Regions from separate parts of the Burkholderia oklahomensis C6786 genome, predicted to be linked through region 3. Evidence: predicted binding sites of a transcription regulator. Region 3 holds the regulator's gene; each other region holds the start of a gene.
The links. Region 3 encodes LexA, which represses DNA repair genes until DNA is damaged. Its sites were predicted from a motif close to ACTGTATNNNNATACAGT; they were not measured.
Positions count from the first base shown of each region.

Region 1: a site for LexA is predicted at 2,963-2,980, ahead of recA (recombinase RecA). Genes of this name have one in related genera too.
Region 2: a site for LexA is predicted at 1,227-1,244, ahead of BG90_RS25440 (CppA family protein). Genes of this name have one in related genera too.

Region 1 covers NZ_CP009555.1:934,845-939,002, forward strand. Annotated here, with positions in the region: gene BG90_RS04190 (DUF2889 domain-containing protein) at 20-631, opposite strand; gene recX (recombination regulator RecX) at 841-1,794, opposite strand; gene recA (recombinase RecA) at 1,794-2,873, opposite strand; gene BG90_RS04205 (response regulator transcription factor) at 3,079-3,822, shown strand; gene BG90_RS04210 (sensor histidine kinase N-terminal domain-containing protein) at 3,846-4,158, shown strand, end outside.
Region 2 covers NZ_CP009556.1:1,719,203-1,723,360, forward strand. Annotated here, with positions in the region: gene BG90_RS25430 (GNAT family N-acetyltransferase) at 1-146, shown strand, start outside; gene BG90_RS25435 (DUF3079 domain-containing protein) at 403-615, opposite strand; gene BG90_RS25440 (CppA family protein) at 944-1,216, opposite strand; gene BG90_RS25445 (class I SAM-dependent methyltransferase) at 1,613-2,470, opposite strand; gene BG90_RS25450 (cytochrome-c peroxidase) at 2,642-3,973, opposite strand; gene BG90_RS35700 (hypothetical protein) at 3,966-4,158, shown strand, end outside.
Region 3 covers NZ_CP009555.1:3,916,964-3,921,121, reverse strand. Annotated here, with positions in the region: gene BG90_RS17370 (DUF2939 domain-containing protein) at 1-341, opposite strand, end outside; gene BG90_RS17365 (hypothetical protein) at 381-707, opposite strand; gene lexA (transcriptional repressor LexA) at 774-1,421, opposite strand; gene BG90_RS17350 (sulfate ABC transporter substrate-binding protein) at 1,687-2,724, shown strand; gene cysT (sulfate ABC transporter permease subunit CysT) at 2,857-3,750, shown strand; gene cysW (sulfate ABC transporter permease subunit CysW) at 3,747-4,158, shown strand, end outside.

The sequences.
Region 1 (4,158 bases), 1.1 Mb from region 3:
ACGATTTAAGCGTCCGCTCTCATTCCTTCGCGCCGTCCGAGCCTTCGCGCGCGGGGCGGCTCGCGCCGTACCAACGCGGATAGAACTGCCGGACCGCTTCTCCGTCGAACCGCAGCGCGTGGCAGCGGCCGAGCTGGAACGGCGGCTCGGCTGCCGCGCGATCGCGTCCGTCGGCTCCGCCGCCCAACTGCTCGCGCACATCCCATACGTCGCCCGCGAACGCCTGGATCGCGGCCGTCGGCAGCACCGCGCACAGCTCGGTCAGGTGCGAGCAGCCGGCGACGCCCGACAGCAGCCGGGAGACGTCGCGACGGAAATGGCGGAAGAGATTGAGTCCGATGAGGGCACGGTAGGCGGGCTTGGCGGTTTCGCATTGACCGGGATAGGGCACCCAGTCCGACGACGCCTCGGCATCGACGATGTTGAGTTCGCGATCGATCGTCACGCGCAACCAGAGTTCGTGGATCGGCAGGCCGTCCGGTCTGACGCCCGACGCCAGCGTGACGTCGCGCGGCTTGTGATCGGTCAGGCAGGCTTCGATGTCCCACAAGCCGTCGGCACGCTCGTAGGCTTCCGCTCGAATTGCGCGGCGATGGCGCAACTGTCGGGGTACGGGCTCGGGTAGCGGCATGCGGGAAGGTGAAGCCGAAGAGGGAAACTCGCGGATTCTAACATACCGGCCGTAAGGGCCCGGTCTGGCCCCGTGCGGGGTTTCGGGGGATTTTGGGGGTGGTCGGTGGTCGGCGGTCGGCGTAGTGGTCCGCCGGGCTGTCGCAAGGAATTCGAGCTTGCAGCGTCGGCTTGATGCCGAACGCGAGCGTGCAAGCCGGCTCGCCGCGCTCAATCGCCGCCGAACTCGTCGACGTCGCCTTTCAACAGCTTCGCGATCGTCGCGCCCGAAAAACCGCGCATCGCGAGGAAGCGCGCCTGTTTTGCGCGCTCCGCGGGCGTTTGCGGCACCGCGCCGAACTTCTTGCGCCAGACCGACTGCGCGCGCTCGAACTCGCTCTCGCGCAACTGCGCGCCGACGGCCTCGACGAGCGCGTCGCCGACCGCATGTCGCTTCAGCTCGCTCACGATGCGCGCCGAGCCGACGCGCGCCGAGCGCCGATGCACGAGGCTTTCGGCAAACCGCGCGTCGGACAGCCAGCCCTCCCGCTCGAGCGTGTCGAGCAGCGACTCGAGATCGTCGCCTTCCTCGACGTACGGCGCGAGCTTGCGTGCGAGTTCCGCGCGACTGTACTCGCGGCGCGACAGATACGCGATCGCGCGCCCTTTCAGCGAGCGCGCGGGACGTTGCGACGCCGACGAACGCGCCGCGTCTTCGGACACGGACGAATCGGAACGGAAAGACGATGCCCGCCGCCGCGACCGTGCTCCGGCCTGGCTCGTGCGCATATAGACGTCGCCCGTCACTTCATCCCCGCCCGCCGCCGACGAAAATGCCGTCGATGCACGCGAACGGCCGCCGGCGCGCAAGCCGCCGCCCGCCCGGCCACCGCCGGACGCATCGTCGTTCGTGCCGGCTGCGCCGTCCGACGCACGCCGCCGCGCGACGTCATGCGCGTCGAACGATTCGTGCGGATCGAACGGATCGTCCGATTCGAACGCAACCGATCGCCCAAACGAAACGAGGGCATCGTCGGATGCCCTCGCTGCCGGGCGGCCAACCGGCCGCCCTTCGCTCGAAACCGGCGCGCGCGCTTCGTGTTCGGCGCGGGCCTCGCCGGCGGACCTCGTCCGCGCGCCGCGCCCTACCTGTTGCGAATCCGCGCCCCCCCGGTGCTTGCGCATTACTCCTCTTCGTCCATGATCTCGGCTTTGGAGTTGGCGGAGTTGGCGCCCTGCGGCATGGCGGCGACGCCGAGCGACTCGCGAATGCGATTTTCGATCTCGCGCGCGATTTCCGAATTCTCGCGCAGAAATTCACGTGCGTTGTCCTTGCCCTGGCCGATCTTCTCGCCGCTATAGCTGTACCACGCACCCGCCTTGTCGACGATCTTCGCCTGCACGCCGAGATCAACGATTTCGCCCTGACGCGAAATGCCTTCGCCGTACAGGATGTCGAAGATCGCTTCGCGGAACGGCGGCGACACCTTGTTCTTCACGACCTTCACGCGCGTTTCGTTGCCGATCACCTCGTCGTTCTTCTTGATCGAGCCGATCCGGCGGATGTCGAGACGCACCGACGAATAGAACTTGAGCGCGTTGCCGCCCGTCGTGGTTTCCGGGTTGCCGAACATCACGCCGATCTTCATCCGGATCTGGTTGATGAAGATCACGAGGCAGTTCGTACGCTTGATCGAGCCCGTCAGCTTGCGCAGCGCCTGCGACATCAGGCGGGCCTGCAGGCCGGGCAGCGCGTCGCCCATCTCGCCTTCGATTTCGGCCTTCGGCACGAGCGCCGCGACCGAGTCAATCACGATCATGTCGATCGAGCCCGAGCGCACCAGCGCATCGACGATTTCCAGTGCCTGCTCGCCCGTGTCCGGCTGCGAGATCAGCAGTTCCGGCACGTTCACGCCGAGCTTCGACGCGTACTGGACGTCGAGCGCGTGCTCCGCGTCGATGAACGCCGCGGTGCCGCCGAGCTTCTGCATCTCGGCGACCACCTGCAGCGTCAGCGTCGTCTTGCCGGACGATTCCGGTCCGTAGATCTCGACCACACGGCCGCGCGGCAGGCCGCCGACGCCGAGCGCGATATCGAGACCGAGCGAGCCCGTGGACACCACCTGGATATCCTCGACCACCTCGCCGTCGCCGAGCCGCATGATCGACCCTTTGCCGAACTGCTTCTCGATCTGCGCGAGCGCGGCGGCAAGCGCCTTGCTCTTTTCGGCAGTCATCCCGGAGCCTTTCTTGCCTTCTTCCATGAATCGTCCTTTGCTATGATGAGCAGCGTCTGAAACGGACGCACCGGCTTCGACACGGCCAGCAAGCCGTTAGGTGCGCGAATGCAGATACTGTATAAAAAAACAGTGGTTTATGCAAGCCCGCGTTGCGGGCAGGCATCGCCCTATATTTCGGAGACAGCCGCGCGCAGCGCCATCGCCGCGGGACGGCAACCGGTTGCGCATCATGCGAATTCTCATCGCCGAAGACGACAGCATACTCGCGGACGGCCTCACCCGGTCACTCCGCCAATCGGGCTATGCCGTCGACCATGTGAGGAACGGCGCCGAGGCCGATACGGCCTTGTCGATGCAGACGTTCGACCTCCTGATCCTCGATCTCGGCCTCCCCAAGATGCCCGGCCTCGACGTGCTGCGCCGCCTGCGCGCGCGCAATTCGAATCTGCCCGTGCTGATCCTGACGGCCGCCGACAGCGTCGACGAGCGCGTGAAGGGGCTCGACCTCGGCGCCGACGACTACATGGCGAAGCCGTTCGCGCTGAACGAGCTCGAAGCGCGCGTGCGCGCGCTGACCCGGCGCGGCGCGGGCGGCGGGCCGACCGTCGTGCGGCACGGCTCGCTGTCGTTCGACCAGGTCGGCCGGATCGCCTGCGCGAACGACCGCGTGCTCGACCTGTCCGCGCGCGAGCTCGGCCTGCTCGAAGTGCTGCTGCAGCGGATCGGCCGGCTCGTGTCGAAGGAGCAGCTCGTCGATCATCTGTGCGAATGGGGCGAGGAAGTCAGCAACAACGCGATCGAAGTCTACGTTCACCGGCTGCGCAAGAAGATCGAGCCGAGCGGCGTGCGGATCACGACCGTGCGCGGCCTCGGCTACTGCCTCGAGAAGGCCGCGCCCGCCCCGGCGAACGACGCGCCGAGCGCAACCGCACCGCAACCGGCCGAGGCCGCCGCGAGCCAGTCGCTGCGCTGACGCCCCCAAGGAAGGAGCGGCCGATGGCCACGCCGGCCCATTCCGCGCACACGGCGCGCCGTCCGGCCGCCGCCGCGACCGATACGGACGCCGCGCGCGACGCGCGCTACGAAAACCCGTTCGCACCGCCGGACGAAGACGACGCCGCCGAAGGCCCCCGCCCCCGCTCGCTGTTCGGCGAGATTCTCGACTGGATGCTCGCGCCGCTCCTGCTGCTGTGGCCGATGAGCATCGCCGTCACCTACCTCGTCGCGAAGACGATCGCGAACGGCCCGTTCGACCGCGCGCTCGAGACCGATGCGTACGTGCTCGCGCGGCAGATCACGCCCGTGAACG
Region 2 (4,158 bases), on a different replicon from region 3:
TCAATCTGTGTGTGAATACCGAGAATGAGCCCGCGAAAGCGCTCTATGCGTCGCTTGGATTCGAGACGTTCGGCGTCGAGCGGCGCGCGATGCGTGTCGGCAATCGGTTTTACGACGAGCAACACATGGTTCGAATGCTGCGCTGAGCGCGGTGCCGACGATAAGCGAGGGGTATCGGCCGCGTGCGCCGTCGACGTGCTCGTTCTGCCGCGGTCGTGCGACGTCCGTTCGCTCGACAAGCACCGCGCCGAGTTGGTCGCCTTGCTCGCTTCGATCGCTCGAGTCAGTTGATGGCCGGCGCGCTCGGGCATCGCTGCTGTTTGATGCGCGTTTCCTTGCTTCGCCGGAGCCGGCGATCAACCCGCTGAACGACTCGCTTTCCACGCCGCACGTTCGCGGCGGTCATCGAGCGACGGTTTGCGCCAGCCCTTGTTGTTGCGCCGCCGCTTCGTTTTCCTGTTCCCATTCGTACCAATCGTCGCCGAGCAATTCGATCGGATGCTGCGTCCGGTCGGAGCCGTTGCCGCAAGACAGCGCGTCGACCGAGCAATATCGGTCGCATCCCCAGCAGTTGCGTTCAGGGTGCTTCGGATGCAGCGGGAATTTCTTCGCCATGCCGGGGTGCCTCGCAAAGTGCGTTGGAGGGTGTCGTGGCGAGCGATGTCAGGACGGCGCCTTGGTGGGCGGGGTAGATGGCTTGGAACGGCGCGACGCGCGCACGATTTCGTGCGTGGCGAGCTGACAAGGTTTCTGTCGCCGCGACCTGCCCATTCTGTCGATCGGGCGACGTACTTGCCTTGATATTGCGCATCGAATCGCGCCATGCGACGTTGCGTCGCGTGGCGCCACGCCAGCCGACGCCAGTCAATGCCAGTCAATGCCAGCCGACGCCACTTGGCGCCGCCCGGCGTCGTTCGCGTCAATCGGACGCCCGGCGCGATGCTTACCGGCCCACGGCATGTGTGGCGAGGTGCTGGCGGATCAGCGTCAGATAACGGTCGCCGACCGTGTGATCAGTCTCGGCGCGCCGTGCCGGATAACGCAGCGAAATCGGCGGCCAGACGCCCAGATAACGGCAAACGGCGGACAGGTAGGGCTTGCGGACGCGCCCCATGTGCCGCGCCGCGCGCTCCACGCGCTCGTCGCCGACCTGGCTGCGCAGCCACGCGAGGATTTGGCGGTCGGTATCGTTGACGATGCGAACCAGGTGCTCCATCTGACACCTCACTGGTTATAAATACAGTACTGTTAATTTATCCAGTATTCTGCGGGTGTGCAACCGAATTAAATGGGGTGCGAAGGAGTGGGCGGCGAACGCCGGTGGATGGGCCGTGGGCAGGACGCGGGCGTCGGGGAAAGGGCGTGGGATAAAGCGAGCGGGCAGTGGCGCGCGGCGGCGTGGGTGTGGTTCGGCGAGCGTCGCTCGGACTCCGTTGCGTATCGATCGACGCGCGGCAATCGCGGATGGATGGCCGTCAAGGATGAGGCGGACAGGTCGTCGCGGTGGCTTGGCGCGACGAGGCGCCAAGCCACCGCGTTCGCCACACAGCGCGTCGCGGGGCGAGGCCTTCGCGACTCGCCGTTCCGAACCCGATCGGCTTCCGCGGCGCCGTCAAGTCGTCGCGACCAGAAACGCCTCGCCGCTCGCCGGCCGCAGTCCGTCGGCCCGGCCGGCGAAATAGCGCTGGGTGAGATCGTCGGTGGACACGTGCCGGACTTCGCGGAATCCCGCTTCGCGGGCGAGCGCGAGCATCTCGGGCGGGCTGAAGAAGCTGACGAACGGGGTGCCCGCCGCCCGCGCGCGCTCGTAGACGGCCTGGTGCTGCGGGCGCTCGGCGGGATCGAGGTGTTCGAGCGGCAGCAGGAACGTCATCGCCAGCGTAGACCCCGGGGCGAGCGTCGCGATCTCGCGCAGCGTGGCGGCGACCGCGTCCCGGGTCAGATACATCGAGACGCCGGTCGACGACACGACGGCCGGCCGACCGGCGTCGAAGCCGTCGGCCTCCAGCCGTTCCCGCCAGGATCCTCCCGCCTCGAAATCGACCGGCACGAGCCGCAGCCATTCCGGGATGCCGAAGCCGAGTGCGATCAGGCGCTGCCGCTTCCAGGCCTGCGCGCCGGGCTGGTCGACTTCGAATATCCGAAGGCGCGACGCGAGCTTCGTTCTGCGCTGGGCGAACGTGTCGAAGCCGGCGCCGAGCACCACGTACTGGGCGACGCCGCGTTCGACCTGCTCGCAGACCAGATCCTCGATGAAGCGGGCCCGGCCGACGATTGCCGCCCGGTAGCCGCGGGTCGCTTGCGGATCCATGTCCGGACGCTCGCGCCAGTCGTCGTCCGGCGCGGCCAGTTGCAGACCGATCTCATCGTCGAGCACGTGCGGCGGCGGATCGATCTGCACATGCATGGCCCGCCATAGAGCGACTCGCACCGCGGTGCTGTCCGGGGCTGCGATGGACTTGTTCGGCATGACGTTCCCCCGTTCAATAGGCACGAATGTCGTCGATCGTCATAGTGTATCGATCGTCCGGCATCGCCCCAAGAGGTTGGTCCAGGAAGTCGCCCCAGGAGGTCCGTCCCAGGCAGTCCGCCCGGGAAGTTGCCCCATTCCGGGTTCGGGCCGGCTTTCGTTGGGCGAACGTCACGGCCGCGCCGCCTTGCCGCCCGGCATCGCCGGCATCAGTCCGGCGTAGCGCTCGTCCGTCAGCGTGCGCAGGAACGCGACGAGATCGTCGACGTCGGCGTCCGTCATCGCGGGCGGCGTGCCGGGGCGGCGATTCATCGGCGTCGAGTTCACGTTGATGTTGCCGCGATAGGCGGCCGGCACGTCGTCGAACGTGTCGCGGCCGTGATACCAGCGTTTCGGATCGGTCGAGCGCGTGTTGTAGAACGCGACCGCGTCGCGCAGCGTGTCGAACACACCGTTGTGCATGAACGACTCCTTGACCGCGACGTTGCGCAGCCCCGGCGTGCGCAGATAGCCGCACCATTGCGTCGGCTCCGGCCAGCGCAGCTTCGCGGCCGTGTCGCACAGGCCGTTGTCGAAGCGGCGCGGGTCGCGGTTCGCGGGCAGCGCGCGGTTGCGCGGCACCGCGATCGCGTCGTAGCCGAAGTCGGTGAAGAGCGAGCGCTCGGGGCGGCTCGCGGTATCCGACAGCGTATGGCAACTCATGCAGTTGCCCTTGTCCGGATTCTTGAACAGCGCGAGCCCGCGCAACTCCTGCGGCGTGAGCGGCGCGCGCTTCGTCACGTATGCGTCGTAGCGCGACGAGAAGGGCGCCATTTCGTCGCTCTGCAGATACGCCTGCATCGCGTCGCCGAGCGCGCGCACCATCCGCTCGGGATCGCGCCGGACCGCCGGGCCGACACGCTCGGCGAGCGCCGCGGCGAGCTCGGTGCCGTCGATCTTTCGCAAGAGTGCCGCGGGCGATGCGTTGTTCATCTCGTCCGGATCGAAGAGCGGGCCGCGTAGCTGCTCGGCGAGCGTGTCGGCGCGGCCGTCCGAGAACAGGCCGCCGAACGGCGCGGGCGCGAGCGCGTCGTCGTCCTGATAGAAGTGGCGGCGCGGCACGTAGCGCACGTACAGCAGCGACGGCGCGTTGCGCCGGCTGAAGTGGCCGACGCGGCTGCCCTGCGGCACGCGCGGGCCGGCGAGCGCCGCGGGCGACAGCGTCGGCGCGAACGCGCGGCCCGGATCGTGGCAGCTCGCGCACGACGTGCCGCGCGGCTCCGACAGCCGAGGATCGAAGAACACGCGCCGGCCGAGCGCGACGAGCGCGGGGTCCGGGCGGAACACGGCCGTCGTCGTATCGACCTTCGACGCGACCTGCGGCGTGGCGCGGCCGATCGTGCCGACGACGCGCTGCGGCGATGCGCCAGGGAGCAGGACCGTCGTCGGCGATCGAGGCGACTCGGCTGCGGCGCGGGCGGTGTTCGGCGTGGTCGTCGTATCCGTCGCGCCTGCCGTGCTCATCGCCTTCGTTGCGCTCGTCGCGGCGGGACCGGCCGCGAGTGCCAGTGCCGCCATCGACGCGAAGAGCGCGCCGCCGGCGGTGTGCGCGATCGTCGAAATGGCGCGGCGTTTTCTCGTCGTGCGTCGAAGCGGCGCGAGCGGCGGCGGAATCGCAGCGTCCGTTTTCGGATCGGCCTCGGGTGACG
Region 3 (4,158 bases):
GCGACGCCTTCGGGCGTCGCGTAAGCATCGACGAGCGGGCCGACAAGCGCCGAGCCGATCAGCGCGCCGATGATCGCGATCGGATTGTCGCGTTTTTGCGCGTCGATGCGCCGCATCAATTCGTCGGCGAGCTGCTGCTTCAGGCTGATCCGCAAAGCGGGGAAATCGACATAGGTGCTGATCGCCTGCGCATCGCGCGCATCGATCGCCAGCTTCAGCTGCCTGAGCGCGAGATAGGGCGACGCATACGCATAGACGATCACCGCCGCGGCGACGACAAGCGCCACGACGATCGAAACCGGCTTCAGGAATCGCCTTTGCAGGCGCATGGCAGAATTCAAACGGCCTCCACGACGAGACGGGCGCACGGGCTCCGCAGATCAGAGACCTTGTTGCGTCAGCGAACGTTCCTCGGCGATGCAGCGATCGATCATCCGGCAGATCGCATCGACCGTGCCGACCATGATGAATCGCGACGGCCCATGATAGACGCGCACCGGCGCGCGCCGCTCGGGTTCCGCGTGATGGAGCGAACCGTTCAGCGACACGCGCGCGAATGCCGGCAGTGCGGACGGCAGCAGCGACGGCTGCGCGTCGTGCTCGCCGCGCGGCTGGGCGGCGACGAGCGGCGCGCATGGCGTGCGTCCGCGCAGATGGCGCAGGCGGCCGAATTGGCGGAAGGGCAGCAGGCGGGCGAGGCGTTCCATAGGGTTCTCCAGATCCAGTCGAATGGCGGGATAGACGGGCGTTGCCGCGGGCGGGCTGCGGGGCGGTCAGAACTCGCCCGGGCGGATCAGCCCGACGGCGATGCCTTCGAGCGCGAATTCCGCGCTGCCGGCCTTCACGAAGATGTTCTCGTAATCGGGGTTCTCGGCGATCAACTCGACGCCGCCGGGCCGGCGCTTCAGGCGCTTGACCGTGACGTCGTCGCCGAGCCGCGCGACGATGATCTGGCCGTCCTTCGCCTCGGTCCGCTTCTGCACGGCGAGCAGATCGCCGTCGAGGATGCCGGCGTCGCGCATCGACAGGCCGCGCACCTTCAGCAGGTAGTCCGGCTTGCTCGAGAAGAGTGCGGGATCGCATGCGTAGTGCTGCGAGATGTGCTCCTGCGCGAGGATCGGGCTACCCGCCGCGACGCGGCCGACGAGCGGCAGCGACAGCTGCATCAGCGCCGCGTGCGGCAGCGTCAGCTGGTGCGGCGAATCCTCGATGCCGATCAGGCGAATGCCGCGCGACGCGCCCGCCGCCAGCTCGATCACGCCCTTGCGTGCGAGCGCCCGCAAGTGCTCCTCGGCCGCGTTCGGCGAGCTGAAGCCCAGCTCGGCGGCGATTTCCGCGCGAGTGGGCGGAAAGCCGGAGCGCTCGATCGCGCGACGGATCAAATCGAACACTTGCTGCTGACGGGCGGTGAGTTTGATCATGGCATGACTGTATGGATAGACAGTGAGCTGTATTTTTATACAGTGCTCGGGGAAATTCAAGCGTTACTTGAAGTTCGGCGCTATCACGGCGATTTCGCCGCGATCCGGCTGCGTCGCAGCGCCGCTTCGGCCGCGATAGCCGTCGATCGGGCGGTCGTTACCACTTTTGAGTATTAAAAAATGAGGAACGATTATTTTTAATGATGAAACCTGTTCGTTAGACTGGCCCGACATCACAACCCATGACCCACACGGAGAACAACGGATGGTCAAGCGCAACACGGGGCTGGCGGGCGGCGCACGTCGTCTCATCGCATCACTCGCGCTCGGCGCGGCGGCGGCGCTCGGCGCGCTCACGCCGGCGCTCGCGGACACGACGTTCCTGAACGTCTCGTACGATCCGACGCGCGAGCTCTATCAGGACGTCAATCAGGCGTTCGGCAAGGAGTGGAAGGCGAAGACGGGCGAGACGGTGAACTTCAAGCAGTCGCACGGCGGCTCGGGCGCGCAGGCGCGCTCGGTGCTCGACGGCCTGCAGGCCGACGTCGTGACGCTCGCGCTTGCATACGACATCGACGCGCTCGCGAACAAGGGCCTCATCGACAAGGATTGGCAAAAGCGCTTGCCGGACAACGCGTCGCCGTACACGTCGACGATCGTGTTCCTCGTGCGCAAGGGCAATCCGAAGGGCATCAAGGACTGGGACGACCTCGCGAAGCCGGGCGTGTCGATCGTCACGCCGAACCCGAAGACGTCGGGCGGCGCGCGCTGGAACTACCTCGCCGCCTGGGCGTACGCGCAGCACAAGCCGGGCGGCAATGCGCAGACGGCGAAGGATTTCGTCTCGAAGCTGTACAGGAACGCGGGCGTGCTCGATTCGGGCGCGCGCGGCGCGACGACGAGCTTCGTGCAGCGCGGGATCGGCGACGTGCTGATCGCGTGGGAGAACGAGGCGTTCCTGTCGATCAAGGAGTTCGGCGCCGACAAGTTCGAGATCGTCGTGCCGTCGGCGAGCATTCTCGCGGAGCCGCCCGTCGCGGTCGTCGACAAGGTGGTCGACAAGAAGGGCACGCGCAAGCTCGCGGACGCGTATCTGAACTTCCTGTACAGCAAGGAAGGGCAGGAGATCGCCGCGCGCAATTACTACCGGCCGCGCTCGAAGGACGTGCCGGCCGCGCTCACGAAGCAGTTCCCGAAGCTGAAGCTGTATACGGTCGACGACACGTTCGGCGGCTGGACCCATGCGCAGAAGACGCATTTCGCCGACGGCGGCGTGTTCGATTCGATCTACAAGCCGCAATGAGCGACGACGGGCGGCGCGCCGCGATCGGCGCGCCGTTCCGCAACACAACGACATCGGCTTGACGGACGCGCCGGCAACGCGCGTCCGTCAAGCCGTCGAACCCATGTGCATCACCCTGGAAGAGCATTCCGCATGACGACGTTCACCTTCCGCAAGCCGAGCGCGCTGCCCGGATTCGGCGTGACGCTCGGCATCACGCTGGCCTACCTGAGCCTCGTGGTGCTGATTCCGCTCGCCGCCACTTTCCTGAAGACGGCCACGCTCACCTGGGATCAGTTCGTCGCCGCGACGACGTCGCCGCGCGTGCTCGCGTCGTACCGGCTGACGTTCTCGGCCGCGTTGGGCGGCGCGCTCGTCAACGCGGTGTTCGGCTTTCTCGTCGCGTGGGTGCTCGTGCGCTACTCGTTTCCGTTCAAGCGGCTCGTCGACGCGATCGTCGATCTGCCGTTCGCGCTGCCGACGTCGGTCGCCGGCATCTCGCTCGCGGCCGTCTACGCGCAGAACGGCTGGATCGGCAGCTATCTCGCGCCGCTCGGCATCAAGATCGCGTTCACGCCGTTCGGCGTGCTCGTCGCGCTGACGTTCATCGGCCTGCCGTTCGTCGTACGCACCGTGCAGCCGGTGCTCGAGGATTTCGAGCGCGAGCAGGAGGAAGCGGCCGCGTGCCTCGGCGCGTCGCGCTGGCTCGCGTTCCGGCGCGTCGTGCTGCCCGCCGTGACGCCCGCGCTCCTGACGGGCTTCGCGCTTGCGTTCGCGCGCGCGCTCGGCGAATACGGCTCGGTGATCTTCATCGCGGGCAACGTGCCGATGAAGTCGGAGATCACATCGCTCCTCATCATCACGAAGCTCGAGCAGTACGACTATGCGGGCGCGACGGCGCTCGCCGTCGTGATGCTCGTCGTGTCGTTCGTGATGCTGCTCCTCATCAATACGCTGCAGTGGTATCTGCAGCGCCGCACCAGCCGCGGCGCAAGCGGCCCGGCGCCGACGGCGCACGCGGCGACCGCCCTCGGAGGCGCGCAATGAGCCACGACGCCGTTCAATCACGCGCCGTCGCGGCGCCCGCCGATGCGCGCCGCGCCGCCGCCGACGCGAGTGCGCGCGCCCGGCGCCTCGATCCCGTCAGCGAGCCGCGCGCGGTGCGCTGGCTGCTCACGGGCACGGCGCTCGTGTTCCTCGCGCTCTTTCTCGTCGTGCCGCTCGCCGCGGTGTTCTTCGAGGCGCTGCGCAAGGGCCTCGATTTCTATCTCGAATCGCTCGCCGACCCGGATGCATGGTCGGCGATCAAGCTGACGCTGACCGTCGCCGCGATCGCGGTGCCGCTCAATCTCGTGTTCGGCGTGTGCGCGTCGTGGGCGATCGCGAAGTTCGAATTCAAGGGGAAGGCGCTCCTGACGACGCTCATCGACCTGCCGTTCTCGGTGTCGCCCGTGA